2 regions of the Microbispora sitophila genome follow, and region 2 is predicted to be linked to the other one. Evidence: riboswitches for the same ligand, from Rfam matches in the RefSeq annotation. Region 2 holds a riboswitch; the other holds the start of a gene.
What was found. Region 2 has a riboswitch for cobalamin ahead of IL992_RS14465 (ribonucleoside-diphosphate reductase subunit alpha). Riboswitches for the same ligand answer to the same signal wherever they lie in the genome.
Positions count from the first base shown of each region.

Region 1 (17,485 bases), on a different contig from region 2:
GCGGTGCGCCCGGACTCGCCCGTCGTGCGTCCGCGCCGTCCGGCGGGCCCGCCCCGGCCGACCGCCTCCGGCGCGAGGAGCCGGGTCCGGTAGGGGGCTGTCGGAGACACGGGCGCTCGGCCTCCGGTCCCGCCGCCCTCGTTGGGTGGCGCGTCCGCCGGGTCTGCGCCGGAGGCACCCCCACCACCCGGTCCATCGTCATCGGGGCCGTCGTCGTCCGGCCCGCCGTCATCGGATCCGCCGTCCGCTTCCGACAGCGCCTGTTCCAGCCGTTCCTCGTCGAGGCCGTGGCCGGGGTCGTCGAACGGGTCGCGGCGGCGCCGGTGGGGGAGCGCCAGGCGGGCGGCCGTCCGGACGTCGCCGGAGGTGACCTCGTCCCGGCCCTCCCAGGCGGCCAGGGCGACGGCCGTACGCGCCATCACGAGGTCGGCCCGCATCCCCTCGACGTCGAAGGCCGCGCACACCGCCGTGATCCCCCGCAGCGCGGCGTCGGGAAGCGCCACCCCGGGCAGCCGCTCGCGCGCCGCCGCGATCCGCCGGGCGAGGTCGCGCTCGCCGCCGGTGTACGCGGCGGCGAAGCCGCCCGGGTCGGCGTCGAAGGCGAGGCGGCGGCGCACCACCTCCGCCCGCTCGGCCGGGTCTCGGGACGCGCGCACCTCGACGGCCAGGCCGAAGCGGTCGAGCAGCTGCGGGCGGAGCTCGCCCTCCTCGGGGTTCATCGTGCCGACCAGCAGGAAGCGGGCGGCGTGGCGGACCGACACGCCCTCGCGCTCCACGTGAGCCACGCCCATCGCCGCCGCGTCGAGCAGCAGGTCCACCAGGTGGTCGTGGAGCAGGTTGACCTCGTCCACGTACAGCACGCCCCGATGGGCCGCCGCCAGCAGGCCCGGCTCGAACGCCTTGACGCCCTCGGTCAGCGCCCGCTCCAGGTCGAGCGACCCGGCCACGCGGTCCTCCGACGCGCCCACCGGCAGTTCGACCAGCCGGGCCGGGCGCGTCTGCGGGGAAAGCCCGCCCTCGTGCGGGCCGTCGGGACACGACGGGTCGGGCGCGGCGGGGTCGCAGGAGAACCGGCAGCCCGCGACCACCGCCACCCGCGGCAGCAGGGCCGCGAGCGACCGCACCACGGTCGACTTCGCCGTGCCCTTCTCGCCCCGCACGAGCACGCCGCCGATCGCGGGCGACACCGCGTTGAGCAGCAGCGCCAGCTTGAGGTCGTCGTGCCCGACGACCGCGCTGAACGGATACCGGGTGATCACTTGCCCGCCTCCAGGTCGCCTTCCGTCTCCAGGTAGGCCGCGCGCAGCCCGTCGAGCGTCTCCGGCCGCGGGCTCGCCCACAGCCCCCGCTCGGCCGCCTCCAGCAGCCGTTCCGCGATGCCGCGCAGCGCCCAGGGGTTGGACGCGCGCATGAACTCCCGCACCTCGGGGTCGAAGACGTAGGAGGAGGCGAGCGACTCGTACATCCATTCGTCCACCACCCCGGCGGTGGCGTCGAACCCGAACAGGTAGTCGACCGTGGCCGCCATCTCGAACGCGCCCTTGTAGCCGTGCCGCCGCATCGCCGCGATCCAGCGCGGGTTGACCACCCGCGACCGGAACACCCGCCGCGTCTCCTCGCCCAGCGTCCGGGTGCGCACCGCGTCGGGGACGTGCGAGTCGCCCACGTACGCCGCGGGGGACCTGCCGGTCAGGTGGCGGACCATGGCCACCATCCCGCCGTGATACTGGAAGTAGTCGTCGGAGTCGGCGATGTCGTGCTCGCGGTTGTCCTGGTTCTTGGCCGCCACGTCGATGCGCCGGAACGCCGCCTCCATGTCCGAGCGGGCCTCCCGGCCGTCGAGGCCCCTGCCGTACGCGTAGCCGCCCCACACCGCGTACACCTCGGCGAGGTCGGCGTCGTCGCGCCAGTTGCGGGCGTCGATGAGCGGCAGCAGGCCCGCGCCGTACGCGCCGGGCTTGGAGCCGAAGACACGGCTGGTGGCGCGGCGCTCGTCGCCGTGCCGGGCGAGGTCGGCGCGCACGTGCGCGCGCAGCGGGTTGACCTCGGCGGGCTCGTCCAGCGCCGCGACCGTGCGGACGGCCTCGTCGAGCAGCGCCACGACGTGGGGGAACGCGTCACGGAAGAAGCCGCTGATGCGCACCACCACGTCCACCCGGGGGCGGCCCAGCTCCTCGGCCGGCACGACCTCGAAGCCGGTCACCCGGCGGGAGGCGTCGTCCCACTCGGGCCGCACGCCGAGCAGCGCCATGATCTCGGCGATGTCGTCGCCCTGGGTGCGCATCGCGCTGGTGCCCCAGACCGTGAGCCCGACCGTGCGCGGCCACTCCCCGGTGTCGGCGCGGTAGCGCTCGACCAGCGAGGCCGCGAGCGCCGAGCCGGTCTCCCAGGCCAGCCGCGACGGGATGGCCTTGGGATCCACGGAGTAGAAGTTGCGCCCGGTCGGCAGCACGTTGACCAGCCCGCGCGTGGGCGACCCGGACGGCCCGGCCGGGACGTAGCCGCCGTCGAGCGCGTGCAGCACGTGTGCCACCTCGTCCGTCGTCCGGTCGAGCCGGGGCACGACCTCGGTCGCGGCGAAGCGCAGCACCCGGGCGACCTCTGGCAGGTCCGTGACCGCGCCGGCCGCCGCGGGGTCCCAGCCGTGGTCCTCCATGGCCTGGACCAGCCGCCGAGCCTCGGCCTCGAACGCGTCCACCTCGGCCGTACCGGGGAGGCTCGTGCCGTCGTCGTGGAGCCCCAGGGCCTCGCGCAGGCCGGGCAGGGCCCCGGCGGCCCCGGCCCAGACCTGGCGGGCGCGCAGCACGGCGAGCACCAGGTTGACTCGGGCCTCCCCGGTGTGGACTTGGCCCAGCACGTGGAGGCCGTCGCGGATCTGCGCGTCCTTGATCTCGCAGAGGTAGCCGTCCACGTGCAGCAGGAAGTCGTCGAACTCCGCATCCCGCGGCCGCTCGTCCACGTGCAGGTCGTGGTGGAGCTGGGCGGCCTGAACGAGGGTCCAGATCCGCGCCCGTACGGCCGGCAGCTTGGCCGGGTCGAGGGCGGCGACCGTGGCGTGCTCGTCCAGCAACTGCTCGAGCCGGGCGAGGTCGCCGTAGGAGTCGGCCCTGGCCATCGGCGGGATCAGGTGGTCCACGACGGTCGCGTGCGCCCGGCGCTTGGCCTGGGTGCCCTCGCCGGGGTCGTTGACGATGAACGGGTAGACCAGCGGCAGCGCGCCGAGCGCGGCGTCGGGCGCGCAGGACGCCGACAGCCCGAGCCCCTTGCCCGGCAGCCACTCCAGCGTGCCGTGCTTGCCGAGGTGGACGACCGCGTGCGCGCCGAACTCGCGGGCCAGCCACCAGTACGCCGCGAGGTAGTGGTGGCTCGGCGGCAGGTCGGGGTCGTGATAGATGGCGACCGGGTTCTCGCCGAACCCCCGGGGCGGCTGGATGGCGAGCATGACGTTGCCGAACCGCAGCGCGGCGAGCACGATGTCGGTCCCGTCGACGTAGAGCGCGCCCGGCGGCGGCCCCCAGTGCCCGGTCACCGCCTCGCGCAGGTCGGCGGGCAGCCCGGCGAACCACTCCTGGTAGGCGCGCAGCGGCACGCGGGCCGGGGCGGCCTCGATCTGTTCCTCGGTGAGCCACTCCACGTCGTGCCCGCCGGCTGCGATCAGGGCGTGGATCAGCGCGTCGCCGTCGTCCGGCGCGTCGCCCACGTCGTAGCCGGCCGCGCGCAGGGCACGCAGCAGGACGACGGCGGAGGCGGGGGTGTCGAGCCCGACGGCGTTGCCGACCCGGGAGTGCCGGGTGGGATAGGACGACAGCACGATCGCCAGGCGCTTGCGGGCGTTGGGCACGTGGCGCAGCCGGGCGTGCGCGACCGCGAGCGCGGCCACGCGGGCGCAGCGCTCGGGGTCGGCGACGTAGACCGGCACGCCGTCGGGCCCGTCCTCCTTGAACGAGAACGGCACGGTGACGAGGCGGCCGTCGAACTCGGGCACCGCGACCTGCATCGCGGCGTCCATCGGGGACAGCCCGGCGTCGGAGTCCGCCCACACGGCGCGGGAGGTGGTCAGGCACAGGGCCTGCAGCACCGGCACGTCGAGGGAGGCCAGTGCCCCGGCGTCCCAGGCGTCCTCGTCGCCCCCGGCGCTCGCGGCGGCGGCGACCGCCCCGCCCGCGGCCAGCACGGTGACGACGAGAGCGTCCACCGGCCGGAGAAGTCCGAGCAGGTCGTCACCGGCCCCGCGCAGCGACCCGCAGAAGACCGGCAGCACGTCGGCGCCCGCCGCCTCGACCGCGTCGCACAGCGCGTCGAGGAACGCCGTGTTGCCCGACAGCTCGTGCGCCCGGTAGTAGACCACCCCGACCAGCGGGCGGCCCTCCCGGCGGACCCGGCCGGGCCGCACGCCGAACTCGGGGGTGGGCCGGGGCGGCGCGAAGCCCTCGCCGGTCAGCAGGAGCGTGTCGGACAGGAAGCGGCGCAGCTCCGTCAGGTTGTCCGGGCCGCCCTCGGCGAGATAGGCGAGCGCCTGCGCGGCGACCCCCGACGGCACGGTGGACAGGGCCATCAGCGCGGCGTCCGGGGCCTGCTCGCCGCCGAGCACGACCGTGGGCCGCCCGGCCGCCAGCACGGCGTCGAGTCCCTCGGGCCACGAGCGCCTGCCCCCGAGCAGCCGGACGACGACGGCGTCCACGCCGTCCACCAGGGCGGGCACGTCCTCGGCGGCCGTACGCGCGGGGTTGGCGACCCGCCAGCCCGCCCCGCTGCGGGTCGCGGCGAGCAGCTCGGTGTCGGCGGTGGACAGCAGCAGTATCGTCATGGGCGCGCCTCCCGCAAGGTGATCTCGGCAGTGGGCAGGCCGGGGGGCGCGCCGCGCTCGATCAGCCGCCACACCGCCTCGGTGTCCAGGTGCTCCTCCACCAGGCCGCCCAGGGCGTCGAGGCGGGACTCCCGGTGCGCGGCGAACGTGCCGGTCCCCGGCAGCCAGGCCCGGCCGGCGGCGGCGGCGACCTCGGCGAGGAAGGCCCGGCGGAAACCGTCGCGCTCGAACAGGCCGTGCCAGGTCGTGCCCCACACCGGCCCCACCCGGCAGCCGTCGAGGAAGGGCTCGCCGCCCTCGGCGGTGACCCGGCCGTGGTGGATCTGGTAGCCCGCGACCGCGTGGCCGCGCCACTCGCCCTCCGCGAGCGCGAGCACCTTGTCCGGCGCGTACGCCGTGCGGGCCGGCAGCAGCCCCAGACCGGGCACCCGGCCCGCGCGGCTCTCCACGTCGTCGTCGATGACCGTGCCGAGCATCTGGTAGCCGCCGCAGATCCCGAGCACCGGGCGCCCGTCGGCGGCGCGGCGGCGCAGCGCCTCGTCCAGGCCCCGCTCACGCAGCCAGGCGAGGTCGCCGACGGTGGCGCGGGTGCCGGGCAGCACGACGAGGTCGGCGTCGGCGAGTTCGGCGGGGGTGGTGACCAGGCGCACGCTCACCCCCGCCTCGGCGGCCAGCGCGTCGGCGTCGGTCACGTTGGACATGCGCGGCAGCCGCACCAGCGCCACGCGCAGCACGTCACGTCCGACCGGCGGGGTGAGCAAACCGGGACGGCTGTCGAGGTCGAGGGAGTCCTCCACGTCGAGCCACAGGCCGGAGCGCCACGGCAGCACGCCGAGGCACGGCCGCCCGGTCGCCTTCGTCAGCCAGTCGAGGCCCGGCCGCAGCAGCGCGAGGTCGCCGCGGAACTTGTTGACCACGAACCCGGCGATGTGCCGCTGGTCGTGCCGGTCCAGCACGGCGAGGGTGCCGGCGAAGTGCGCGAGCACGCCGCCCCTGTCGATGTCGCCGACGACGAGCGCGGGCAGGCCGGCCGCTCGGGCGAGGCCCATGTTGGCGATGTCGCGGTCGCGCAGGTTGACCTCGGCGGGGCTGCCGGCGCCCTCGCAGATCACCACGTCGTAGCGGCGGCGCAGGCCGTCCAACGCGTCGAGGGCGACGTCGAGCAGGCGCATCTTGTGGTCGCGGTAGGACAGGGCGTCCACGTCGGCGTGCGCGCGGCCGAGCACGACCACGTGGGAGTGCCGCTCCCCGGCGGGTTTGATCAGCACCGGGTTCATCGCGGCCTCGGGCTCGACCCGGGCCGCCGCGGCCTGCATCGCCTGGGCCCGTCCGATCTCGCCGCCGTCGGCGGTGACCATCGAGTTGAGCGCCATGTTCTGCGCCTTGAACGGCGCGACCCGTACGCCGCGCCGGGCCAGCCATCGGCACAGGCCGGCCACCAGCACGCTCTTTCCCGCGTCGGAGGTCGTGCCCGCCACGAGCAGGCCGCCGCCGGGCGCCACGTCAGGAGGTGGAGCGCGATACCGGCAGTGAGGCGCGTCTGCGCAGGCCTGTCCGGGCCATGGCATGTCCCCCCTGGGGGTGTCCGCGCCCCCGGTAGAAGGTCCGACGGCCGGAGTATCCTGGCTCCCGGATCGGCGCTCGCCTCAGCCTTCCCGCCCGTGCTGGGCAGTGGCGTGGGTGAGGGTCGCTCCCCGGTGACAGTGGCGGGACCGCGCCGGATTCACACCGGCTTCCTCCGCGTCCGTCGCTTGCGGTGGTCAACATACACCTTTGTGCCGGATGTCCCGCAAGTGTGGTCTGTCTGATATAGCGGAAACGCTACGTGTGCTTCGGTTACCTGCGCGTGAGTGTGGCGATCATGTAGAACGGCTCGTTCTTCGTCACCGCGTTCTCGCCGTGCCCGTTGTAGTCGAAGGTCATCGTCCCGTTGTCGTGGACGGTGAGGTAGATCGTGCCGTTGCGCACGCAGTTGCCCCGCATCGACACCCGCTTCAGCCGCACCGTCGTCCCGCTGACCACCTGGAGCCTGGACCTGCCCGTGCAGTGGTAGTCGACGAACCGCTCGGTGACGGTGTCGCCGCCCTTCGGCACGGTCAGCACGAGCGTGTCGTACGCGCCGGGGTCGTAGTCCACCCTGCCGCGCCAGACGCCGGCGAAGCGTGCGGAGAAGCGCAGCGGCACCCGCGTGGCGGGCGCCGGAGTGGACGTCCGTGTGGGCGTGGTGGTGGGCGCCGGAGTGGGCGAGGGGGTCGGCGCGACGGTGGCCGCCGCGTGCCGCGTGTCACCGTCGGCGACGCCTTCGGACGGCGGCACGGACAGCAGCACGGCCCCGGTCGCCGCGGCCGCGAGGGTGACCGCGGCCCCCGCGAGCAGCCCCCGGCGGCGGCCGGAGCCCCGCCGCGAGGGGACGGTGTCCGGCTCCGGATAGATGGGATGCGGTGCGGCGGTGAGCACGGCCGGGACGTCCCCGGCGGTCCCCTCCGGCACCGCGGCGAGCAGCCGCATCGTGATGTCGAGGATGTCCGGGCGCTGCGCGGGGTCCTTGCGCAGGGCCAGCGCGACGATGGAGCGCAACGGCTCTTCCAGGTCGCCGAGGTCGGGCTCCTTCGTGAGCACGCGGTTCAGCACGGCGGGCAGCGCGTCGTCGCCGAACGGCGGCCTGCCGGTGGCGGCGAACACCATCACGCAGCCCCACGCGAACACGTCCCAGGCCGGCGTGGGCGGCTCGCCGGCGATCTGCTCGGGCGCCATGTAGGCGGGCGTGCCGACGATACCGCCGCTCGCCGTGGTCGCGCCGAGATGGCGGGCGACCCCGAAGTCGACGACCCTCGGACCGTCGGGACCCAGCAGCACGTTGGCGGGCTTGAAATCGCGGTGGACGATCCCGGCCTGGTGCACGGCGGCGAGCGCGGTCGCGGTCGCCACGGCCAGCCGGTGCAGGGCGGGCCCGGACCGCCGTCCCGCCCGCTGCAGCGTGGGGCCCTCCACGTACTCGCTCACCACGTAGGGCCGTGGGCCGTCCAGGTCGAAGTCGAGCACTCGAGCCACGCAGAACGGCGCGACCCGCCGCGCGGCGGCGATCTCCCGCGCGAAGCGGCGGCGCGCGTCCTCGTCCCCCGACCAGCCCTCATGCAGCAGCTTGACCGCCACGGGCGTGCCCTCGGCCGTACGGCCGAGGTAGACCACTCCCTGGCCGCCCGCGCCGAGGCGGCCCTCCAGCCGGCAGCCGCCGATCTCGGCCGGATCTCCCGTGAGTAACGGCCCCACCGCAGGCATGCAGCCCTCCTCGGCCCGGTTTCCCCTCACCTTAGATGAACGGAACGCTGGTGCTTCTCGATCATGCTTGTCATGATGCCGTGATGAACGTGGTGAGGCCCGGATGGTGAGGCCTGGATGGTGAGGATGGTGCGCGTGCGGCTGCCGCTGGTGGTCCGGCGTGCGCTGGCCGAGCCTCTGCTGCTGGCCGCCGCGTTCGGCTCCATCCTGCTCGCGACCACGGCGATCTCGGCTCTCCTGCTGCACGCGGGGTCGGCGACCCAGGCCGGCGTGCGGCGGGCCCTGGACACGGCTCCGCTCGCCGCCACCGCCACCGTCGTCACCTCCTCGGTCACGGCCGGGGACTTCGCCGAGATCGACCGGGCCGTCCGCGTGGGGATCGCCCACGCCCACCGGGAGGTGCCCGTACGGGTCGCCGTGCGCGTCGAGTCCGCCTCCTACGCGTGGAAGGGACAGGACCGCGGTGATCAGCCCGTCCTGACCCGGTTCGCCACGTACGAAGGACTGGACGGCCAGACGGACCTGGTGAGCGGGCGCTGGCCCGCCGAGACGAAGACGGCGATGGTGGAGGTGGCGTTGTCCGAGCCGGCCGCGCGGGCGATCGGCGTGTCCACCGGCGACGAGTTCACCGTCGTCGGACGCCTGGACGGCGAACCGGCCCGTGTGCGCGTCGCCGGCGTCTTCCGGCTGCGCGACCCCGACGACCCGCGCTGGAAGGGGGAGGAACTGCTGCGCTACGGCACGCAAACCGGCGACTTCACCTCCCGCGGACCCCTGGTCGTGCCGGCCGGCGCCTTCCTCGGCCGGTTCGCGACCGGTCTGTCGGCCCGCTGGCTCGCCGAACCCGACCTGCGCCGGCTTTCCCCCGACCGGCTCCGGCCGTTCTCGGCGTCGGTCGCCGGGGCCTCCGCCGCCGTGCGGGCCGGCTGTCCCCGGTGCACGGTCACCGAGACGCTCTCCGGCACGCTGCTGCGGCTCGATCGCGGGGCCCTGGTCGCCCGCTCGACCATGCTGGTGCCGGTGCTGCAACTGCTGGTGCTGGGCGCGTACGCGCTGGCGCTGACCGCGCGGCTGCTCGCCGAGCACCGCCGGATGGAGACGGCCCTGCTGCGGTCGAGGGGCGGCGGATCGCCGCGGCTCGCCGCCATGGCGGCCGGGGAGTCGCTGCTGATCGCGCTGCCCTGCGCGCCCGCGGCGCCGTTCCTCGCGCCCCTTCTCCTGCGGCTGGTGAGCGCGTTCCCCTGGATCGAGGCCACCGGCGTGGAACCGCCCCGCACGCCCGACGGAGCCACGTTCGCGGTCGCGGCGGCGGTCGCGCTCGCCTGCGCCGCCATGCTGGCCGCCCCGCCCCTGCTCGCCGCCCGCCGCACGTACGTCGAGGAGCAGGCGGCGCGCGGGCGCGCCGACCGGCCGGGCCTGGTCCAGCGGGCCGGGGCCGACCTGGCGCTGCTCGTCCTGGCGGCGCTCGCCGTCTGGCGCCTGCGCGGCCAGGACGCGGCGGAGACGACGCGCCTCGGCGGCGAGCTCGGGCTCGACCCGCTCGTCGGGGCGGGCCCGGCGCTCGCCCTGCTCTGCGGCGGGATGGCCGCCCTGCGGCTGGTGCCCGCCGTCGCCAGGGTCGCCGAGCGGGCGACGCGGCGGCGCCCCGGGTTCGGGCCGGCCCTGGCCGCCCGGCAGGTGAGCCGGCGTCCGGCCCGCTACTCGGGTCCGGCGCTGCTGCTGACGATGGCGATGGCGATCGGCGTGCTGTCTTTGACCACCGCCGCGACCTGGCGCGGCGCCCAGGAGGACCGGGCCCGGCATCTCGCCGGCGCCGGCCTGCGCGTCCCGGCCCTCCCGGGGGACGACGCGCGAACCTTCACCACGCTGCCGGGAGTCACGGCGGCCGTGCCCGCGCACCGCGCCACGGTCGTCGCGGACGGCGCGGACGCCACCCTGATCGCCGCGGACGCGGCGCACCTGGGCCGCGTCCTGCTGCTGCGCCCCGACCTGTCGGAGCTGTCGCCGGCCACCCTGGCGTCCCGGATCGCCGGGTCCGCCGGACAGCCGCTTCCGGTCGTGGTGACCCCCGGCCTTTCGGACGCCGTACGGATCACGGCCGGCACGGCGACGATACCGATCACAGTGGTGGGTGTCGTCGCGGCGATGCCCGGCACGCCGGAGGGCACCCCGGCCCTGCTCGCCGACCTTGCGGCGCTGCGGGCGGCGGGCGCGAAGGGCGCGCAGTGGCCGGTGACGGAGTGGTGGCTGGCCGCCGACGGGCACGACACCGCGCGGGCCGCCGCCGTACGAGCCGCCCTACTGGCCGCCTCCGGGCGAGGCCGCGGGGACGTCGTCGACGTGGCCGCGCTCACCGCCGGCTTCAGGGACGACCCCACGGCGGCCGGTCTGCAGGGTGCGCTGCTGCTCGGCTTCGCGGCGGCGCTGGCGTTCGCCGTGCTGGGATTCTTGGTCAACGCGGCGGTCGCGGCGCGCGAGCGCAGGGGTGAGTTCGCCGTGCTCGGCGCGCTCGGCGTGAGCTCCCGGCAGACGTTCGGCCTGCTGGCGGCCGAGCAGTCGTTCGTCATCGGGCTGTCGCTGGCGGGTGGAGTGGCGCTCGCCGTGGCCGTCTCCGCCGCGGTGGTGCCGCCGATGGTGACCGCCGGATACGCGACCGCGGGCGGGCTGCCCGTGGTGCTCCACGTTCCGTGGCCTCAGGTGGCGGCGCTGGCCGCCGCGGTCCTCGCGGTGCTCCTCGTGATCGTCGCCGGGCTCGCGCGGTCGCTGCACCGCCGCGAGCCGGCCGCCGCGCTGCGTGCGGGGGAAGCGTCGTGATCCGGCTTCTGGGTGTGCACAAAGGTGTGGCGGCGCTGCTGGCCGCGCTGGTGTTCGGCGCCGCCCTGGTCGTCTCGGCCCTGCCCCGGATGGTCGAGTCCTCCCTCGACGCGGGGGCCAGGTCGGTCATCGGCTCCGCCCCGCCCGCCACGGCGTCGCTGGGGGTCCAGTTCACCCGGCGCTTCGACCTGACGCCGATGCGGACGACGGCCGAGGTGGCCCAGGCGGACACCGCCTGGCGCGCGTTGTTCCCCCCGGCGCTGCGGGAGGTCGCCGACCCCGCCCCGCACTTCGACGTCACAGCCCCGCCGATGCTGATCAACGAGCAGACACACCGGTATCTCACGTTGAAGTGGGTGTCCGGGGCGGACCGGCGGGTGCGGTACGTCGAGGGCGGCCCCCCGGGCCCCGGCTCGGGCACGGGTCTCGAGGTGGCCGTCCCCGCCGTCGCCGCCACGGAGATGTCGATCAAGACGGGCGACACGCTCCGCCTCGGCGCGGTGAACGCGAAGGTCACCGGCCTGTTCGAGCCGGTGCGTCCCGCCGACCGGTTCTGGGCCGTCGAGCCGGAACTCACCTACGTCATCCACCAGCGCGTGCCGCTCGCCACGGAGGACGACCTGATCGTCACCGCGCTCACCGACGGCGACAGCCTCGCGGGCGCCGACCTGCCGATGGTCTACCGATGGGTCGTCACTCCGGCACCGGACCGGATCACCGCGGGAAACGCGGAGGACGTGCTGGCCGCCACGGAGGAGTTCGGCCGCCGCCTGGGCAGGCAGGACCTCGAACTCGTCCTGTCGACCGGGTTCGACCGCATCCTGAAGGAGTACCTGGACCGGCTGGCCCTCACCCGCGCGCTGATCACGGTGTTCCTGAGCGGGCTGGCCGTCGTGTGCCTGGGCACCACGGCCCTGGCCGTGCTGCTGCTCGTCCGGCGGGTGCACGGCGACCTGCTGCTGATGCGCGCCCGCGGCGCGTCCCTGGCCCAGGTCGTGCTCGCCTGCGGGGGAGCGGTCGCGCTCGCGGCGGTGCCGGCGGCGGTGGCGGGCCAGGTGGCCGCGGGCTTCGTGCCGGGCGCTCCGACGGCGGCCGCGCGGCTGGGACCGGCCGTGCCGGCGGCGGGGACCGTCGCGATCGCCTGCGTCGCCGTCGCGCTGCGCCAGTCCTCACGACGGCGGTCCCCGAGAGGGCGGGCCCAAGGACGGCTGACCGGGAGCGCGGCCCGCCGGATCGTGATGGAGATCCTGGTGCTCGTGGTCGCCGTGGCGAGCCTTCATCTCCTGCGCACCCGCGGCCTCGGCACCGGCGACGTGTTCCTCGCGCTGGCGCCCGTGCTGCTGGCACTGGCCGCCGCGCTGGCGGTGCTGCGCGCCGGCCCCGCCGTGATCCACCTGGCCTTCCGGGCCGCCGCCCGGCGCACCGCCGCCGTTCCGTTCCTCGGGCTCGCCGCCGCCCGAGCCGTGCCGGGCGCCGCGCTGCCGGTGTTGACGCTGCTGCCGGCCGTCGCGCTGGCGGCGTACGGCATGGCCACCGTCGGAGGTCTGGAGTCGGCGCAGCGGCAGACGGCGTGGGAGCGGACCGGCGCCGAGATCAGGGTGGAGCGCGCCCAGGGCATTCCCCCGGAGACGGTGGAACAGATCGTCCACGCGCCGGGCGTCAGGGCCGTCGTCCCGGCCGCGGTCGGGACGACGGTCGCCGAGGTGGGCTTCGAGGGGCGGCCGGCCACGGTCGTCGCGGTCGATCTCGACGCCTACCGCCGGCTGGTCGCGGGCAGCCCCCTGCGCCTGCCCGACCGCCCGGCGCGGGCGACGGGCGCGCTGGTGTCGCACGACCTGTCCGCCATGCGGAGCTTCGAGATCGGCTGGCCCGCGCGGATGACGGTCACCCCTGCGGGGACGGTCGACGCGATGCCGGGGGTGCAGGCGGGCGACGGCGCCCTCATCGTCCTCCCCGCGGCCCCCGAGCACGTCAACACGCTGCTGATCGCGGGAGACGCCGGTGCGGTCAGGCCGCTGCTGCCGTCCGGCGCGCGCATGACCACCGTGGCGGGCGCGCTCGCCGAGATCACCGGGACGCCGCTGACGGCGGCGCTGACCGCCGCGCTGCGGGTCGCCGCCGCGGCGCTGGCCGCGTACGCGCTGGCGGCCGTCGCGATCGCCCTGACCGGAGGGGCGGCCCGGCGGGCGGAAGATCTCGGGCTGCTGCGGGCTCTCGGCCTCACTCGCAGGCAGGCCGGACTGATCACCGTCCTGGAGGCGGCCCCGCTGCTCGTACTGACGGCCGTCGCCGGGCTGGCGGCCGGTCTGGCCATGCCCGCGCTGCTCGGGGCCGGAATCGACCTGTCGGCGTACGCGGGCGGGCGCCCCGGCGCCCTGGCGGCAGGCGCGGCCCTGCCCGTCCTGCCCGCTGCCCTGGCCGCCGCTCTGGCCGCCGGGGTCGCCGCCGTCGCCCTCGCGGGCGCTTATCTGGGAGGAAGCCGTGGACACGCTGGCTGACCTGGAGGCCCGGGCCACGCGGGGCGGTCCCGCGTTCGGCGCGGACGCCCACGTCCTGTGCGACAACCTCGTGCGGATCTACAAGACCGAGGGCTCCGCCGCGGTCGAGGTGGTCGCCCTGCAGGGCCTCGACCTGCTCATCGGCAGGGGTGAGCTGGTGGCGATCGTCGGGGCCTCGGGCTCGGGCAAGTCGACGCTGCTCAACATCCTTTCGGGGCTCGACGTGCCGACGGCCGGGCTGGCCCGGGTCGCCGGGATCGACCTGCTGTCCATGACCCCGCGCGACCGCCTCCGCTACCGGCGCTCGGTCGTGGGCTTCGTCTGGCAGCAGACCGCCCGCAACCTGCTGCCCTACCTCACCGCGCGGGAGAACGTCATGCTCCCCATGCGGCTGGCGGGCGGCACGTCCCGGCGGGCCAGGTCGTCCCGTACGGACGAGCTGCTGGAGCTGACCGGGATGGCCGACCGCGCCGACCGGCGGCCCGGCGAGATGTCCGGTGGCGAGCAGCAGCGGGTGGCGGTGGCCGTGGCACTGGCCAACGCGCCCGAGGTGGTGCTCGCCGACGAGCCCACCGGGGAGCTGGACAGCGAGAACGCCGAGACGGTCTTCGGCGTGCTGCGCCACGCCAACCGCGAGCTCGGCGTCACGACCGTCGTCGTGACGCACGACCCGATGGTGTCGGAGCAGGTCGACCGGACCATCGGCATCCGGGACGGCCGCACCTCCAGCGAGACGTTCCGCCGCACCTCCTCCGACGGGAGGGTGGTCGCCGAGGAGTACGCGGTGCTGGACCGGGCCGGGCGCCTGCAACTGCCGAGGGAGTTCATCAACGCCCTGTCCATGGAGCACCGGGTGCGCCTGGAGCTCGAACGCGACCACATCGGGGTCTGGCCCTCGGGGGTGGAGGAAGAGACGAATGAGTGAGCCCCTGGTCGTCGTCGAGGACCTGCGCAAGACCTACCCCAAGGGCGTGCGAGCCCTGAGAGGGGTCTCCTTCGAGGCTCATCCCGGCGAGCTGGTCGCGATCCGCGGGCGTTCCGGCGCGGGCAAGACGACGCTGCTCAACCTGGTCGGCGGCCTGGACCGGCCCGACGAGGGGCGGGTGCGGGTGGCCGGGCAGCCGGTGCCGGAGCTGCCCGAGGAGGGCCTGCTGCGGCTGCGCCGCGACGTCGTCGGGTTCGTCTTCCAGTCGTTCCGGCTGATCCCGGTGCTGTCGGCCGCCGAGAACGTGGGCGTGCCGCTGCGGCTGGCGCGGGTTCCCGCCAGGGACAGGGAGGATCGGGTCAAGGTGCTGCTGTCCCTGGTCGGGCTGTCCGACCAGGCCGAGCAGCGGCCGTACGAGCTGTCGGGCGGCCAGCAGCAGCGCGTGGCCATCGCCAGGGCCCTGGCCAACCGGCCCCGCCTGCTGCTCGCCGACGAGCCGACCGGTCAGCTCGACTCCCAGACCGCCCGCCAGATCATGGAGCTGCTCCGGGTGCTCGTCCGCGGCGAGGGCGTCACCGCGCTGGTGGCCACGCACGACGCGGCCCTCGTCGGCCTGGCCGACCGCGTTCTGGAGCTCAAGGACGGCGAGTTCCTCACCTGACAGGAGTGGGATCTTCCAGCCCACGTTCGACTGACCAAAAGAACCAATTTGGTCAGTTTGTCTCTAGGATGGGCTGGAACCCCAATGAGAGGAGCCGTCATGTCGAACGTCGGCAGGCCCGGCGGCCGGGCGCTGGTGGTCGGACTGGGGATCGCCGGCATCGCCACCGCGTTGCGGCTGCGCCAGGTCGGGTGGGAGCCGGTGGTGGTGGAACGGGCGCCCGCGCGCCGCTCCGGCGGATACTTCATCATGTTGTTCGGCACCGGCATCGCCTCGGCCCGGCGGCTGGGCGTGCTGGAGGCCATCGGCGACCGCAGCGGGCCCCATGTCACCAGCTACGAGGTGGACCGCGCGGGGCGCCGCCGTCCCGGCATGAACCCCTTCGCCATGGCCGGGGGCCCCCGGCCGCTGCTGCGCGGCGATGTGGAGCAGGGCTTGTTCGCGGCGTTGCCGGACGACGTGGAGATCCGCTACTCCACCGTGCCCACCCGCATCGCGCAGGACGACGCCGCGGCGGAGGTGACGCTGCACGACACGGCCGCGGACACCACCGTGACCGAACGCTTCGACCTGGTGATCGGCACCGACGGCATGCGTTCGACGGTGCGCAGGCTCGTCTTCGGTCCCGAGGAGTACCTTCACCCGCTGAACTACATGGTCGGCGCCACCGTGCTGGACGGCCCGATCGACGGCTTCGGCCTGCACGAGGGCCTGGTTCTCGCCGAGCCGGGCCGTTCAGTGTGGGCCTTCCCGTTCGCCGACCACGCCCCGAGCCTGCTGTTCTCCTACCGCACCGACGACATCGACGCCGAGTTCCGCCGCCCGCCCATCGAATCCATCCGCGCCGCCTACGGTCCCGAACCGACCGGACCCCTGCTGGAAGGGCTGCTGAAGCGCTACGAGCAGGCACCCGACGCGCTGTTCGACTCAGTGCAGCAGGTCAAAATGCCCCGCTGGCACCGCGGCCGGGTCGTCCTGATAGGCGACTCCGCCTGGTGCGTCACCCTGTACGCGGGCATGGGCGCCTCCAGCGGCATGGCCGGCGGCGAACTGCTGGGCACCATGGTGCAGCGCCATCCCGGTGACGTGCCCGGGGCGTTGCGGGCCTGGGAGGCGCGGATGAGGCCGTTCATCCACCTGCAGCAGGAAAGCGCTTTGCCCGGACGGCGCATCTTCACCCCGCATGACCGCAAGGAGCAGCTCTTGCGAAGCGGGATGATGCGTCTGATGCGGATGCCGGGCGTCGGAAAGGTCATGGGCAGGAAAATGTTCAACAACAAGGACATGCGTGCCAAGAACATCGACGTCGCGCTCCCCTGACCGGTACCGAACCTGACAGCAGCACCCCCGACAGCACGGCCATGGAGGACAGCACGGTGAGCCAGTTGGTCGGACACCACTCGCACAAAGCCGCCCGCATCCTGGACAGTGCGCGCCAGCTGGTGGCCGATCACGGCGTGCGCAAGGTCACCGTCAGCGAGATCGCCACAGCGGCCGGGGTCGGCAAGGGCACCGTTTACCTGTACTGGCCCACCAAGGAGGGCCTCATCCTCGGGTTGTTCGCCCGCGAACTGCTGGCCTTCCTGGAGGAGGTCATCGCCCGCATCACCGCCGACCCAGCCGCCGTTCTGCCGCGCAACCTGGCCCCGCTGCTGATCCGCACCGGGCTGCGATCTCCGCTGGCGCGCCGCCTCACCACCAAGGACACCGACCTGCTGCGGCTGCTCACCGAGCAGGCAGGCGACCGCGACCTGTTCGACCGCGCGCAGCCCAGTGCCATGTGCCAGGCGGTCATGCCTATCCTGCGCCGGCACGGACTACTCCGTGAGGACCGCCCGCTGGCCGACCAGTCCTACGCCATGCACGCCGTACTCGCCGGCTTCGGTCTCGCCATGTCCGACCCGGACTCCGCCCCGCCCAGCGCCGGCGACCCCGGCGACGTCCTCGCCGACACTGTGGCCCTGCTTCTCGAACCCGCGGCCGTGCCCGCCGAGCAGGCCGTCACCGCGGCCGCCGACGACACCGTCGCCGTCTTCTGCCAGATCAGGGACGCCGTTCTGGACATCATCGATCGCAGCCAGACCACCCAGCAGTGAACTCGTGAGGCAAGGCCGACCGTACCGGGGTGCGGCGCTGCATCACTCGAGCTCTGTCAGGTCCAGGGGAGGGCGGTGCGGCGGGCCCAGTAGGTCTCGGCGTCCTCCACCAGATCGGCGAGCGCCTCCTCGGCCTTGTCGTCCCAGGTGACGGCGAGCGCCGCCAGGTTCTCGGCGAGCTGGGTGGTCGTGGCCGCGCCGCTCAGCACGACGCCCGCCCACGGGCGGGCGAGCACGGCGGCGAGCGCCAGGGCGTCGGGGGTGACGCCGCGTTCGCGTGCGGCGAGAGCCAGGGCCGGTGGCGCGCCACGGGCGGTCAGCCTGCCGTTGGCCACGCCCTCCTTGACGATCACGCCCAGGCCGGCCGCGTGAGCCCGGGCCAGGGCCTCGCCCGCCGAGCGCTCC
Region 1 is NZ_JADBGC010000011.1:3,133-20,617, reverse strand. It holds gene IL992_RS20935 (putative cobaltochelatase) at 1-1,259, opposite strand, end outside; gene cobN (cobaltochelatase subunit CobN) at 1,256-4,807, opposite strand; gene IL992_RS20925 (cobyric acid synthase) at 4,804-6,309, opposite strand; cobalamin riboswitch at 6,423-6,546, opposite strand; gene IL992_RS46330 (serine/threonine-protein kinase) at 6,644-8,086, opposite strand; gene IL992_RS20915 (FtsX-like permease family protein) at 8,204-10,900, shown strand; gene IL992_RS20910 (FtsX-like permease family protein) at 10,897-13,398, shown strand; gene IL992_RS20905 (ABC transporter ATP-binding protein) at 13,382-14,323, shown strand; gene IL992_RS20900 (ABC transporter ATP-binding protein) at 14,316-14,984, shown strand; gene IL992_RS20895 (FAD-dependent monooxygenase) at 15,084-16,304, shown strand; gene IL992_RS20890 (TetR/AcrR family transcriptional regulator) at 16,361-17,080, shown strand; gene IL992_RS20885 (aldo/keto reductase) at 17,137-17,485, opposite strand, start outside.
Region 1: linked by a shared signal. The riboswitch ahead of IL992_RS20925 (cobyric acid synthase) and the one ahead of IL992_RS14465 (ribonucleoside-diphosphate reductase subunit alpha) in region 2 are both predicted to bind cobalamin.

Region 2 (12,973 bases):
TGGCGTCGCGCGCCTTGAGGCGATCAGAAGTCGGCGTCGAAGCTGACGGTGCCGGTCACGCCCACCTGATACGCCGACACCCGCCGCTCGAAGAAGTTCGAGAGCTCCTGGACGTCCTGCAACTCCATGAAGGCGAACGGGTTCTTCGCCCCGTACAGCGGCGGGATGTCCAGCTGGGCCAGCCGGCGATCGGCGACGTGCTCCAGATAGGCCCGCATGTCGGCGATCGACATGCCGGGCACTCCGCCGCCGAGCAGGTCCTCCGCGAACTGGACCTCGCACTCCACCGCCTCGGCGAGCATCTCGCGGACCTGGTTCGCCATCTCCTCGTCGAACAGCCCCGGCTCCTCCTGGCGGACCGTTTCCACCACGTCGAAGGCGAAGGCCATGTGCATGGACTCATCGCGGAACACCCAGTTGGTGCCCGAGGCGAGACCGTTGAGCAGGCCACGCGAGCGCAGGAAGTACACGTAGGCGAAGGCCCCGTAGAAGAACAGACCCTCGATGCACGCGGCGAAGCAGATCAGGTTGAGCAGGAAGGCCCGCCGGTCCTCCCGGGTACGCAGCTCGCGCAGCTCGAAGATCGAGTCGATCCAGCGGAAACAGAAGTCGGCCTTGCGCCGGATGGAGGGGATGTTCTCGACCGCCGCGAACGCCGCGAACCGCTCGTCCTCGTCGGGTACGTAGGTGTCCAGCAGGTTCAAGTAGAACTGGACGTGGACGGCCTCCTCGAACAGCTGCCGGGACAGGTAGAGGCGGGCCTCGGGGGCGTTGATGTGCTGGTAGAGGTTGAGCACCAGGTTGTTGGCCACGATCGTGTCGCCGGTGGCGAAGAAGGCGACCAGGCGGCTGACCAGATGCCGCTCGGCGGGGGAGAGCCGGTCCAGGTCCTTGAGGTCGGAGTGCAGGTCCACCTCCTCCACCGTCCAGGTGTTCTTGATCGCGTCCCGGTAGCGGTCGAAGAAGCGCGGGTAGCGCATCGGCCTCAGGGTGAGGCTCATTCCCGGGTCGAGCAGCATCAGAGTCTCGGGGTTGGTGGTCATGACTCTCGCCTTTCGGGTAATGCGTGGCGGTTCTGGATTTCCAGGGGGCGTGCTCACTGGCACGCTTCGCACGACTCCGGGTTCTCCAGCGAGCAGGCGAGCGCCTCAGCGGTCATCGCCGCCTTCCCGGAGACCGTTCGCTCCGGCTGCGCCTTCTGCGACGCGAGGGACACCGTCGCCTGCTGGATCCGTGTGGCGGGACGCGACCGCAGGTAGTAGGTGGTCTTCAGGCCGCTCTTCCAGGCGTACAGGTACATCGAGGAGAGCTTGTCGATGGTCGGCGCGCTCATGAACAGGTTGAGCGACTGGCTCTGATCGATGTACGGCGCCCGCGCGGCGGCCATGTCGATGAGCGCTCGCTGCGGCAGCTCCCACGCCGTGCGGAACAGCTCGCGCAGCTCCGCCGGGAGTGCCTCGATCCCCTGGACCGAGCCGTCGGCCCGCTTGATGGCGGTCCTGATCTCCTCGTTCCACAGGCCGCGCGCCTTCAACTCCGCCACGAGCGCGCTGTTGATCTGGAGGAACTCGCCGCTGAGGGTCTCGCGCTTGAAGAGGTTGGACACCTGCGGCTCGATGCACTCGTAGCAGCCGGCGATGGACGCGATGGTCGCGGTGGGCGCGATCGCGATGAGCAGTGAGTTGCGCAGCCCGTGCTCGGCGATCCGCTCACGAAGCGCCGTCCAGCGCTCGTCCTGAGCACCGGTGACCTTCCACAGGTCGGGCTGCAGGAGCCCGCGGGCGGCCCAGGTCTGCTGGAAGGCCGGATGAGGGCCCGCCTTCGCGGCCAGGTCTGCCGAGGTCTCCAACGCCGTCAGATAGATCTCCTCGGCGATGCGGGTGGACAGGTCCTTCGCCTGGGGAGAGTCGAACGGCATCCGAAGCGCGAAGAAGACGTCCTGGAGGCCCATCACGCCGAGGCCGACGGGGCGCCAGCGGGGGTTGCTGGCCGCGGCCTGCGGGCTCGGGTAGTAGTTGATGTCGATGACGCGGTCGAGGAAGGTGACCGCGGTGCGCACGGTGGCGCGCAGCCGCTCCCAGTCCATCTCGGTTCCGGCCCGGTGCGTGGCGAGGTGCGCGGCGAGGTTGACCGAGCCGAGGTTGCACACGGCGGTCTCCGTGTCGCTGGACACCTCGAGGATCTCCGTGCACAGGTTGGACAGGTGCACCACGTTGCCGGGCTCGGCGGTCTGGTTGCACAGCCGGTTGGACGCGTCTTTGAAGGCCATCCAGCCGTTGCCGGTCTGGGCCAGCGTGCGCATCATCTTGCCGTACAGGTCCCTGGCCTTGACCTGACGGACGTACCGGCCGGCGGCCTCGGCCGCACGGTAGGCGGCGTCGAAGTCCTCTCCCCACAGATCGGGCAGCTCCGGGACCTCGTCCGGGTCGAACAGCGACCACATCGCGTCGGCTTCGACCCGCCGCATGAACTCGTCCGGGATCCAGTTGGCGAGGTTGAGGTTGTGGGTGCGGCGGGCGTCCTCGCCGGTGTTGTCGCGCAGTTCGAGGAACTCCTCGATGTCGGGGTGCCAGGTCTCCAGGTAGACGCAGGCCGCGCCCTTGCGGCGGCCGCCCTGGTTGACGGCGGCCACCGACGCGTCGAGGGTGCGCAGCCACGGCACGATGCCGTTGGAGTGCCCGTTCGTGCCCCGGATGAGCGCCCCCCGCGAACGCACCCGCGACCAGGAGATGCCGATCCCTCCGGCGAACTTCGACAGGTGCGCCACCTGCGCGTACCGCTCGTAGATCGAGCCCAGCTCGTCGCGTGGGGAGTCGACCAGGTAGCAGGAGGACATCTGGGTGTGCCGCGTCCCCGAGTTGAACAGCGTCGGCGAGCTGGGCAGGTAGGCCAGCGACGACATCAGCCGGTAGAACCCGATCGCCTCGGCCGGTGTGGTCGCCAGGCCGCACGCCACGCGCAGCAGCCAATACTGCGGGGTCTCCAGCACCAGCCGGGTGGAGGGATGGCGCAGCAGGTAACGGTCGTACACCGTGCGCAGGCCGAAGTACTCGAACCGGAGGTCGCCCCTGGGGTCGATCGCGTCGTCGAGCTTGCGGGCGTTCGCGGCCACGAAGTCGGCCGTGGCATCGCCGATCAGCCCCTGTGCGTGTCCCAGCCGGATCGCCTGGCTGAAGGAGGCCACTCCCTGGCCGCGGACCTCCTTGTCGATGTAGCCGGCCAGCAGCCGGGCGGCCAGCCGCGAGTACTGCGGCTCCTCGCCGATCATCTCCGCCGCGGTCTGGATGGACAGCCGATCCAGCTCGGCGGTGGTGGCCCCGTCGTACAGGCCGCTGATCGTCTTGGTCGCCACACGGAGCGGATCGACGTCGGTGAGATCGTCCGCCCAGCGCTCCACCGCTCGGACGATCTTGTTGACGTCGACCGGCTCGCTCGCCCCGTTGCGCTTGCGTACGTGCATCTGCACTCGTCGCGGCATCGACACCTGCCGCTCGGCGTCCACCGACGACACCCCGTCCGGTGACACCCCTGTGACCGTCACAGCTCTCTCCTCGCGCTCGGTCCCCAAGGTCCGAGGCAGCGCGCAGGAGGCATGCCGGCGCGAGCACGCGAAAGCGGCGCGCCAGAGCCATCGGCCGTCCCGCGCGGCCTCCGACCAGCCGCACACCCGTTCACGCGGTGCGCGGCGCGCTGGCAGGTCTTCGGACTCGTGGGCGGCGCGGCCAGGTTGCCGCATTGCCTACTGGTTGTCGCTTCCCAGATCCGCTCGTAGGCCGGATCCAGTGCGTGTGACAACGGTCGTTCCCACTCACCGCTGCGGGGCAGTCCCGGACTCCCACCGGGTTCCCTCTTGCCTCGGCCGCCCTGGATGGACGGACGAACCAGCTGCAGCGACCACCATATATAGGGGGCGAGGAAAAGTCACACCCAACATGTCGCGTCACACTGGTAACGCACCCGGTGTGTGTCCGGCAAGAAGGGCCCCGGGCCCTCCCCGGCAGACCACGCTTGTCCCCCGCGCGAGCTACCGGCGAATGTCCACCGTGCGGGGACGATCCCGGACCGCCCCGATCCGTAGCGTTACGACGCAGCCACGGCGCCCCGTTCACTTCTCCCGCTACACCGCCGTGCGCATCATCACCCCGGCGTCGACCCCCTCACTGGAGGACCTCATGCTCGGCAGGATCAAGACACCCGTTGTGGCCGCGCTGTGCTGCACCGTGCTCGGTGTGGCGGTTGCGGGCTGCGACGGCGACTCGCTGGAGAACTGGGATCCCCTCGCCCCCGCCACGCGGACGGCCGATGCCGCCCCGATCTCCGGGACCGAGAAGATCGATGTCGCGGGCCGGTCGGTGAACGTGTCCTGTTCGGGCACCCCGGAGAAGGGCAGGCCGGTCATCATCCTGATGCACGGGGCAGGTGATGGGCTGGACAAGCTGGCCGCCATCCAGAAGACGCTGAGCAAGCAGAACCGGGTCTGTTCCTACGACCGGCTCGGCGCGGGCGCGAGCGACCAGCCCGAGGGCCCGCAGAGCTTCTCCAGCACCGGGAAGATCCTGACCGGGGTGCTCGACCGCGTCGCCGGCGACGGCCCGGTCGTCCTGGCCGGGCACTCGCTGGGCGGGCTGATCGCCGCCAGGTACGCGCCCGACCACCAGGACAGGGTCAAGGGGCTGGTCCTGATGGACGCCACCCCGTCCACCATGCTGGACGACATCACGAAGGCGATCCCCGAGTCCGCCACGGGCCCGGCGGCCGAGTTGCGCGCACAGAACCTCGCGGTGTTCAAGGGTGAGAACCCGGAGAAGCTCGTCGTCACCGACGGCGAGGTCCGTTCCGCCGGGAACATCCCGGTGGAGGTGATCCAGCACGGCAAGCAGTACCTCGCGGCCGTCCCCAAGTACGGGCCGCGCCTGGAGAAGGCGTGGGCCGCGGGCCAGCACAAGTGGCTCGCGCTGTCCAGCGACAGCAAGCTGAGCACGGCCAAGAACAGCGGCCACTACATCTACGTCGACCAGCCCGACGTCGCCGTACAGGCCATCGAACGCGTCACCGAGCAGGCCGCACGTCAGGCGCAGGGTGAGTGACCACACCGACCCGGGCCGGGGCTGCCGGAAGCGGCCCGCGCGGCTCGAACGGGCGGGTCAGCCCAGCTTGAGCAGCAGTTCGGTGAGCTCGGCCGGCATGGTGATCATGCAGTCGTGGCCCGTCTCCAGTTCCCACACCTGTGCCGGGCTGCCGTTGGGCTGTATCGCCGGGACGGGCCGCCGCTCGATGCCCTCCGGCACGCCGGCGACGCAGTGGATGTGCGTCCGCGGAATCGTGTGCACGGCCGGGTTGTCCAGCCGGACCGGTTGCCGCAAGCAGAGCACCGGCTGATCCGACAACATCGTCCGCAGCCACGCCATGTCCGCCGGGTCGGTGACCCCGAACAGGCCCAGGGGCGGCGGCAACTCGGGCATCGGCGGGATCCGCCAGCCGACCTCGGACTCCGCGGCGCGGTCGATGAGGGCCTGGGTCATGGGATGCACATCGACCGCGCTCTCGCCGTCCTCCGGGACCATCGCGTCGAGATAGACCAGATGGGCGATCCGATCCGGGATCCGGTTGGCGGCGGACGAGATGACCAGCCCGGCGTAGCTGTGGCCCACCAGGATCACGTCGGCGAGGTCCTCCTCGGTGATCAGCCTGACGATGTCGTCGACGTGCGTGTCCAGCCCTACCTCGGGGCCGAGCAGATGCGCCTTGTCGCCGAAGCCGGTCAGCGACGGCGCGACCACCCGATGCCCGGCCGATGCCAGCAACGGGACCACCCGCTCCCAGCACTGCCCGCTGTGCCAGGCCCCGTGTACGAGCAGAAATGTTGACATGGTGTAGCTCCTCGTTTGCCGAAGGGACCACCAGCCGATTTCGCCGGCGTTCGTCCCGGGAAGTGAGGTTTCCGCTCACCCGCCGACAGAGCCAGAGCCCCCACGATCCTGGGGGTGACAGGACCAGGCACGACGAAAGTGCGCGAATTACAGTGAGGACATGAGCGACGAATCCAACCTTCTGGGCGATTACGTACGCGCCCGCCGGGAGCTCGTCACTCCTGAACAGGCCGGCATCCCCTCCGTGGGCGTACGGCGCGTGCCGGGCCTGCGCCGGGAGGAGGTCGCGATGCTCGCCGGCATCAGCGCCGACTACTACCTGCGCCTGGAACAGGGCCGCGACCGCAACCCCTCCGCGCAGGTCCTCGAGTCCCTCGCCCGCGTGCTGCTGCTCGACGACGACGCGACGGCCTACCTGCTACGCCTTGGAGCGGGAAAACCCCGGCGGCGACGGCGGCCCCGGAAGGAAACCGTCCCTCCCGGCATCGCCAAGCTCGTCGCCACGCTCCCGCTCCCCGCGTACGTCGAGGGCCGCTACTTCGACGTCCTCGCCGCCAATGCGCTGGCGACCGCTCTGTCGCCGCGACTCGTGGCGGGGGGCAACCGCCTGCGGGACGTGTTCCTGGACCCCGCCGAGCAGGCCCTCTACCCGGACTGGGAGGACGCCGCACAGGGCATGGTCGCCGGCTTCCGCGAGTCCGTCGGCACCGACACCGACGACCCCCGATTCATCGAACTCGTCGGCGAACTCTCCCTCGCCAGCCCTCGCTTCAGCAGGCTCTGGGCCCGCCACGACGTGAACACGTGCGAAGGCACACCCAAGCACATCGACCACCCCCAGGTCGGTGGCCTGTGGCTGAACCGGGAGAGATTGGGCGTCAGCGGCGCGACAGGCCAGACACTCGTCGTCCTCCACCCGGACCCCGGCACCGACAGTGCCGACAAGCTGGCGCTCCTCGCGTGCATCGTGCGGACATGACCCCACCCATGCTCGGCCGGGTGGCCCAGCCCGCGCAGACCGCCGAGGCGCTCTGTTTCCTCGCCTGGCCACGCTCCAGTTCCATCACGGGCACCGTAGTCGCTGCAACGAGCACCACCCCAGCGAGTCCACGTACCCGCCGTGGCCGTTGCAGTGGGCCGACCTTACCCGCCCTCGGCCGCTAACCGGCGCCGGCCACACCGACCACGGCGAGTCCTCCGGGCCGCCGTTAGCTTCCTCGAAAGCCGGCTGACGTCGGCGCGGAGCATTCCCGGGACGAGCGGAAACGCCGGCTGCCGAGGTCCGCTGCAAAGCGAACAAAGGCAGCCGGCGTTCACCTGCGCCTGATGTCCTGACCGGTCGCGATTCCGCCAGGAGCGCCGCTCAGAGCCGGACGCTCACCCCGTCGCGCCCGGACGATCGCCGGCTCATCCCGCCGAACCCGTGTAGCTGTACGTCGCGTTCCCGTGGACGGTGATACGCGACCACGGCTTCATGCTGGCATAGCATCCGTACTTGATCACGCAGTACTCCAGATGGCGCTGCAGATGCGACCATGCCGATGTCGTCCCGATCCCACCCGCTTGGTTGACCTGCAACTCCCGCATATAAACCATGCTCTGAGCATCGCTCAGGTAGTCGTAGCGATTCTGCCAGGAGGTCACCCGAGAGCCGTCGCGGCAGTAGACGACGCGGTGATGCCACACGTATATGGTCGACCCGAGCAGGCTCCGCTTGCGGAACCAGACGTCCGCGTACGCACCGCAAATGGCGTGCGTGCTCGCGTCGTCGTTCGTGGATGTACTGGACTCGTCAGGCTTCGTGGGATCCGGGACCTGCGCGGCGATCTCCGGATCGGATTTGAGCAACTCCAGATCCTCGTTCGTGTAGGTACCGTCCGCCACTCGGGCGAGCGCATCCGCGATCGGGTCGCCCTGCGCTGCGGCAGCAGGAGGGCCGATGAGGAGTACGGCCAGTCCCAGCGCGGCGGCGACACTCGAACGAAGAGCGCGGCGTGCGGATCCAGTGCTTACCTGGAATCGCGACTCAGCTGACATTTCGGTCCTTTCTCGGAGGGTTTTGGAATTCCCATTCCAGAGACTCGGCACCAGGGCGCGTATTGGGCTCCGTCCGAGGCCTGGCTCAACTCTCCCGGCGGCTTGAGAAAGCGCCAATGAGGGCGCCGGTAACAGGTCCGGAAGTCTTGGCTGTGTGTCTTTCCGACGTAGAGTCATGCCATGACGCAACGACGTGTGGTCGTGCTCGGATACCATGCGGCGGAGTTGCTGGACATTTCATGCGTGACGTCCAGCCTGATAATGGCGAACCTGCACGGCGCCGTACCGCTCTACGACGTGTGCCTGGCCACCCCGTCAGGCCTGCCCATCACGTGCGCGAGCGGGTTGACGCTGCAGGGGCAGCAGGCCCTCGAGCACATCACCGGACCGCTGGACACACTCGTGGTGTCGGGAGGAATCGGGCACGAAGACGCCGCCGCCAGCCAAGTGATCGTCGGCCACGTCCGCCGCCTGGCCCGGGAGAGTCGCCGCGTCGCCTCGGTGTGCACGGGCGCGGCGGTACTGGCCGCCGCGGGCCTGCTCGACGGGCGTCGGGCCACCACTCACTGGAAGTACGGGTACGTGCTCGCCACCCGTCACCCGGAAATCACCGTCGACGCTGAGCCGATCTTCATCCGCGACGGCAACATCGTCACGGCCGCCGGGGTCACAAGCGCCCTCGACCTCACCCTCGCTTTCATCGAAGAGGATCACGGGACCCCGCTCGCCCGGGAGGTGGCCCGCTACCTGGTGGCCTACCTGCAGCGACCCGGCAACCAGGCCCAGATGAGTATGTTCACAGAAGGCCCGCCGCCAAGCGACAGCCTGGTCAAGCGCGTCGTGGACCACATCACGGGCCACCTGGACGGCGACCTGACCACGGCCTCCCTGGCGGCCGATGCGGGCGTGAGCGAGCGGCATCTCACCCGCCTGTTCCTCAGGCACCTGGGCCAGAGCCCGGGCCGGTTCGTACGCCGGGCCCGCACCGAGGCCGCCGCCCATCTCCTCGTCTCCACCTCCCTGCCCATGGCCGCCATCGCGGCCCGTTGCGGCTTCGGCACGACGGAAAGCCTCCGTCAGAACTTCCTCGATAGGTACGGCATCCCGCCCTCGCGCTACCGCCTGACCAAAACCATGCGGTAGCGATGAAGGTGATCGCCGCAGCAACCGGAACCCGCAGTCCCGTACGCCGCCCGCCTGCACTCGAAGGACGACAACGAGGCGGGAACTGGGGGCAGCGCTACCGGCGCGACGCGCCCCCGGACAGGCGTCTGCAAAGGTCTGCAGGTGCTGGTGCTCGTCGACCTCGAGGGTGTCGGGGTGGCGGAGGAACCAGCCGGTGGCCTGGCGGACGGTCGGCGGGGATGGCGGCGGCAGGGCAAGGTGGTCTGAGACCTCCAGGGCCGCACGAGCTGGCGCACCATGGTGGCCTTGCCGCGGTAGCCCATGGTCTTGATCTCCTGGTAGAGCTGCTCGGCATTGATGCAGCCCTACGAGGGCTGACGCCGACCTCGGGCACTGGTCTGTCAACACCGTCCAGCGGGACGACCCCACCCAGGCGTCGGTCGCCGTGGTCGCAGGTCTTCTGCTCGGCGGTGCCGTACTCGCCGCCGGCCGCATGCTGTGGACCCGCGCCCGCTCACTGGCCGCCGCGGCCCAGCGGGCCGCCTGTATGCCCGCCCATGACGACCTGGTCGTCATCGAACACGAACTGTCGGCAGAGCCGCCCTGGATGACCTACACCTGCTGTTGGAGTTCATCGGCGTCTGACATGGTGTAAGGCTGGGTGCATGGCACGGGTGCTTGTGGTGGAGGACGATCCGGTGATCGGGCCGGAGCTGGAGTCGGTGCTGACCGTCGCGGGCTACCGCACCGACCTCGCGGCCACGGGGGCGAGGGCGCTCGATCTGGGCGTTGCGGTGATGCCCGATCTGGTGCTGCTGGACCTGGGGCTGCCGGACGATGACGGTGTCACCGTGTGCCGCCGGTTGCGGGCGGTTCTGCCGCAGGCGGTGATCGTGGTGCTGACTGCGCGCACCGAGGAGTTCGAGGTGGTCGTGGCGCTCGACGCGGGGGCGGACGACTATCTGACCAAGCCGTTCCGGCTGACCGAGCTGCTGGCCAGGATTCGAGCCCATTTGCGTCGTCAGGCGGCGCCTCGGGACGACGATCGGACCTTGAAGGTGGGGCGGCTCAGTCTCGACCTGCCGGCTCGCAGGGCGTACGTCGCGGGCGACGAGGTGGCGCTGCGGCCCAAGGAGTTCGACCTGCTGACGGCGCTGGCATCCCGCGCCGGTGAGGTCGTCTCCCGCGAGGATTTGATGGACGAGGTGTGGGACGTCAACTGGTTCGGGCCGACCAAGACGCTCGACGTGCACGTGTTCGCGCTCCGCCGCAAACTCATCGATCACGGCGAGGATCCGCAGCGGATCGTCACGGTACGGGGACGGGGCTACCGGTATGAGCTGCCGGAGACAGCAGAAGGCTGAAGACCGGCGGAGCGGTCCTGCGCAGGACCAGGCGGCCCGCCTCGGCCTCAGCCAGTGAGCGGGCCAGCGCCAGGCCGATGCCGTGCCCGTCGGCCGCGCGCCGGGCGAACACGTCCACACCCTCGCGGACTCCCGGCCCGCGGTCGGCGACCTCGATCGCGATGCCGTCGGCGAGGTCCGTCGCCTCGACGGTGACCTCGCCCTCGCCGTGGACCAGAGCGTTGTCGAGCAGCACGCGCAAGATCTGCCGCACCGCCGCGGCGGAGGCGTCGACGGGGGGCAGGTCATCCGGCACGCTGACCGTCAGCCGGCGCCCCTGGGCGGCGAGCGGGCCCTGCCAGCACTCCCTGACTTCATCGAGCACGGCGGGGACGTCGAGCGGCGCCGACCCGGTCCGGTTGTCACGAGTGAGCCGCACGAGGTCGTCGATCACGGTCTGCAGCCGCTCGCCTCGCCCGAGAGCGGTGTGGACGGCGTCGGCGAGGGCGGCGTCCGGCCGGGCCAGGGCCGCCTCCAGCCCGAGCATCATCCCGGTGAGCTGGGTGCGGAGCTGGTGGGAGACGTTGGCGCTGAAGGCGCGCTCACGATCGAGCACGTCACCGAGCCTGCGGGCGGTGGCTTCCAGCGCGAGCCCGGCCTGGTCGGCCTCCCGCACATTGGATCGCGGCGCCCGGATCGTGAAGTCGCCGTCACCGAGGGCCTGCGCGGAACGTGTCAGATCCTCCAGCGGCGCGGCGAGCCTCGCCGACTGACGCCGTGCGAACGCGACGGCCAACCCGATCACGAATACGGCCAGCCCGGCCATGACGAGCCACGCGATGTGCGTCTTGCCGACCACCGTGTCGTACGAGGTGGCGACCCTCACCACCCCCGGCGTCTCGTCGAACGGGATGGGCGCGGTGGCGATGAGGGCATCACCCTCGACACCCTCTTTGAGCGGCGACCGGGCAGGGCCCGAGCCCAGGATCCGCCGTCCATCTGTCGTGTAGACGCCGACGGTCATATCGGAGGGAAGACCGGTGGGGAGCGAAACCGGGGCGGGGCCGGAGAAGGTGGAGGCCACCCACGTCGCCTCCATTTCCAGTGACTCGATCGCTCCGTCGTGGTAGAGCCGGGCGACGGCCACGGCCAGCGGCACCGCGAACAAGGAGACGGCCAGCACGGCCACACCCGTGATCGTGGTGAGCAGACGGCTGCGCAACGACCTCATCCGCCCATGGTGGCCCCGCGAAGGTAAGCGGGACGCTAACCGAACGATGAGTAACCTCCCTATCACTATGAGTGACAGCAATCTTGTCCGGCTCCTGCTGACCAGCCAGTTCTCCATCAAGTTCGGCTTCACCCTGCTGATGCCGTACCTCGCGGGGCACCTCACACACGGCCTCGGCCTGACCGCGTCGGCGGTGGGACTGATCCTGGGGATCCGCAACGCGAGCCAGCGCGGGCTGGCGCTGGTCGGCGGGCATCTGGCCGACCGGTTCGGGTGCCGAGCCGCCGTCGTGACCGGCTGCGCGTTGAGGTCCGCGGGGTTCGGACTGCTCGCGTTCGCCGACAGGGTGCCGGCGCTGGTGCTGGCCTCGGCGGCGACCGGATTCGCGGGCGCGCTGTTCGACCCGGGGATACGCACCATGCTGGCGACGGTCGCCGGTGACCGCAGGACCATCCTGTTCGGCCGTTTCAACGTGGCTGGGCAGGCCGGGCTGCTGCTCGGCCCGCTGGCCGGGCTGGTGCTGGCCACGCTGGACTTCCGCCTGGTCGCGCTCGTCGCCGCCGCGGTGTTCGCCGTCCTCACCATGGTCCAGGCGGTCGCGCTACCCGCCGTCGCCGCCACGGCCCCCAGGGAGGACCGCGCCGGATGGCGAAGCGTCCTGCGGGATCGCCGCTTCCTCGTCTTCTCCCTCGCAATGGCCGGATCGTACCTGCTGCCGTTTCAGATCTACGTCACAGTGCCGCTGGTCATGGGCCGCACGCTCGGGCCCGAACAGGACTTCGGGATGGGCGAGCTGTTCGCGCTGTCGGCGGTGCTGGCGATCGCGTTGCAGGGACGGGTGGGTGCGTGGGCGGCGAAGCGGTGGTCACCGCCGCGCTGCCTGGCGGCCGGTCTCGTGGTGATGGCGCTGGCGTTCGTGCCTCTGGTCGCGTTTCCGCAGCCCGTCGTGCCCTCCGTCCTCGACGAGGAGGTGGCCGAACATCTCGCGATGCTGCCGATGCTGGCCGGCGCGGCCCTACTGGCCGTGGGCACGATGCTGATCTGCCCGTTCGAGATGGACGTCATCGTACGGCTGTCGCGCGGGCGTCTCGTCGCCACGCACTACGGCCTCTATTCGACCGTGTCCGGCGTCGCGACCGCCGTGGGCAACCTGCTCACCGGTCTGATCTGGGAATCCCCGTACAGATGGCTGCCGTGGACGGCCTTCGTGGCGCTGGGATGCGGGTGTGCCCTGGGAGTGGCCCTCCTCAACCGCCGGCGACTGCTGACGCCGGCCTGAACGGCACCCATGGGGTAAGAACGCGGCTTATCTCGCGCTAAGCGGGCGTTAATCATCGCCCTCCTACCGTTGCCCCATGCGTTCACGC
Region 2 is NZ_JADBGC010000007.1:94,516-107,488, forward strand. It holds gene IL992_RS14460 (ribonucleotide-diphosphate reductase subunit beta) at 24-1,043, opposite strand; gene IL992_RS14465 (ribonucleoside-diphosphate reductase subunit alpha) at 1,097-3,541, opposite strand; cobalamin riboswitch at 3,676-3,902, opposite strand; gene IL992_RS14470 (alpha/beta fold hydrolase) at 4,128-5,087, shown strand; gene IL992_RS14475 (alpha/beta fold hydrolase) at 5,145-5,870, opposite strand; gene IL992_RS14480 (helix-turn-helix domain-containing protein) at 6,031-6,849, shown strand; gene IL992_RS14485 (hypothetical protein) at 7,278-7,907, opposite strand; gene IL992_RS14490 (GlxA family transcriptional regulator) at 8,088-9,050, shown strand; gene IL992_RS14495 (hypothetical protein) at 9,478-9,687, shown strand; gene IL992_RS14500 (response regulator transcription factor) at 9,698-10,396, shown strand; gene IL992_RS14505 (HAMP domain-containing sensor histidine kinase) at 10,341-11,606, opposite strand; gene IL992_RS14510 (MFS transporter) at 11,674-12,885, shown strand.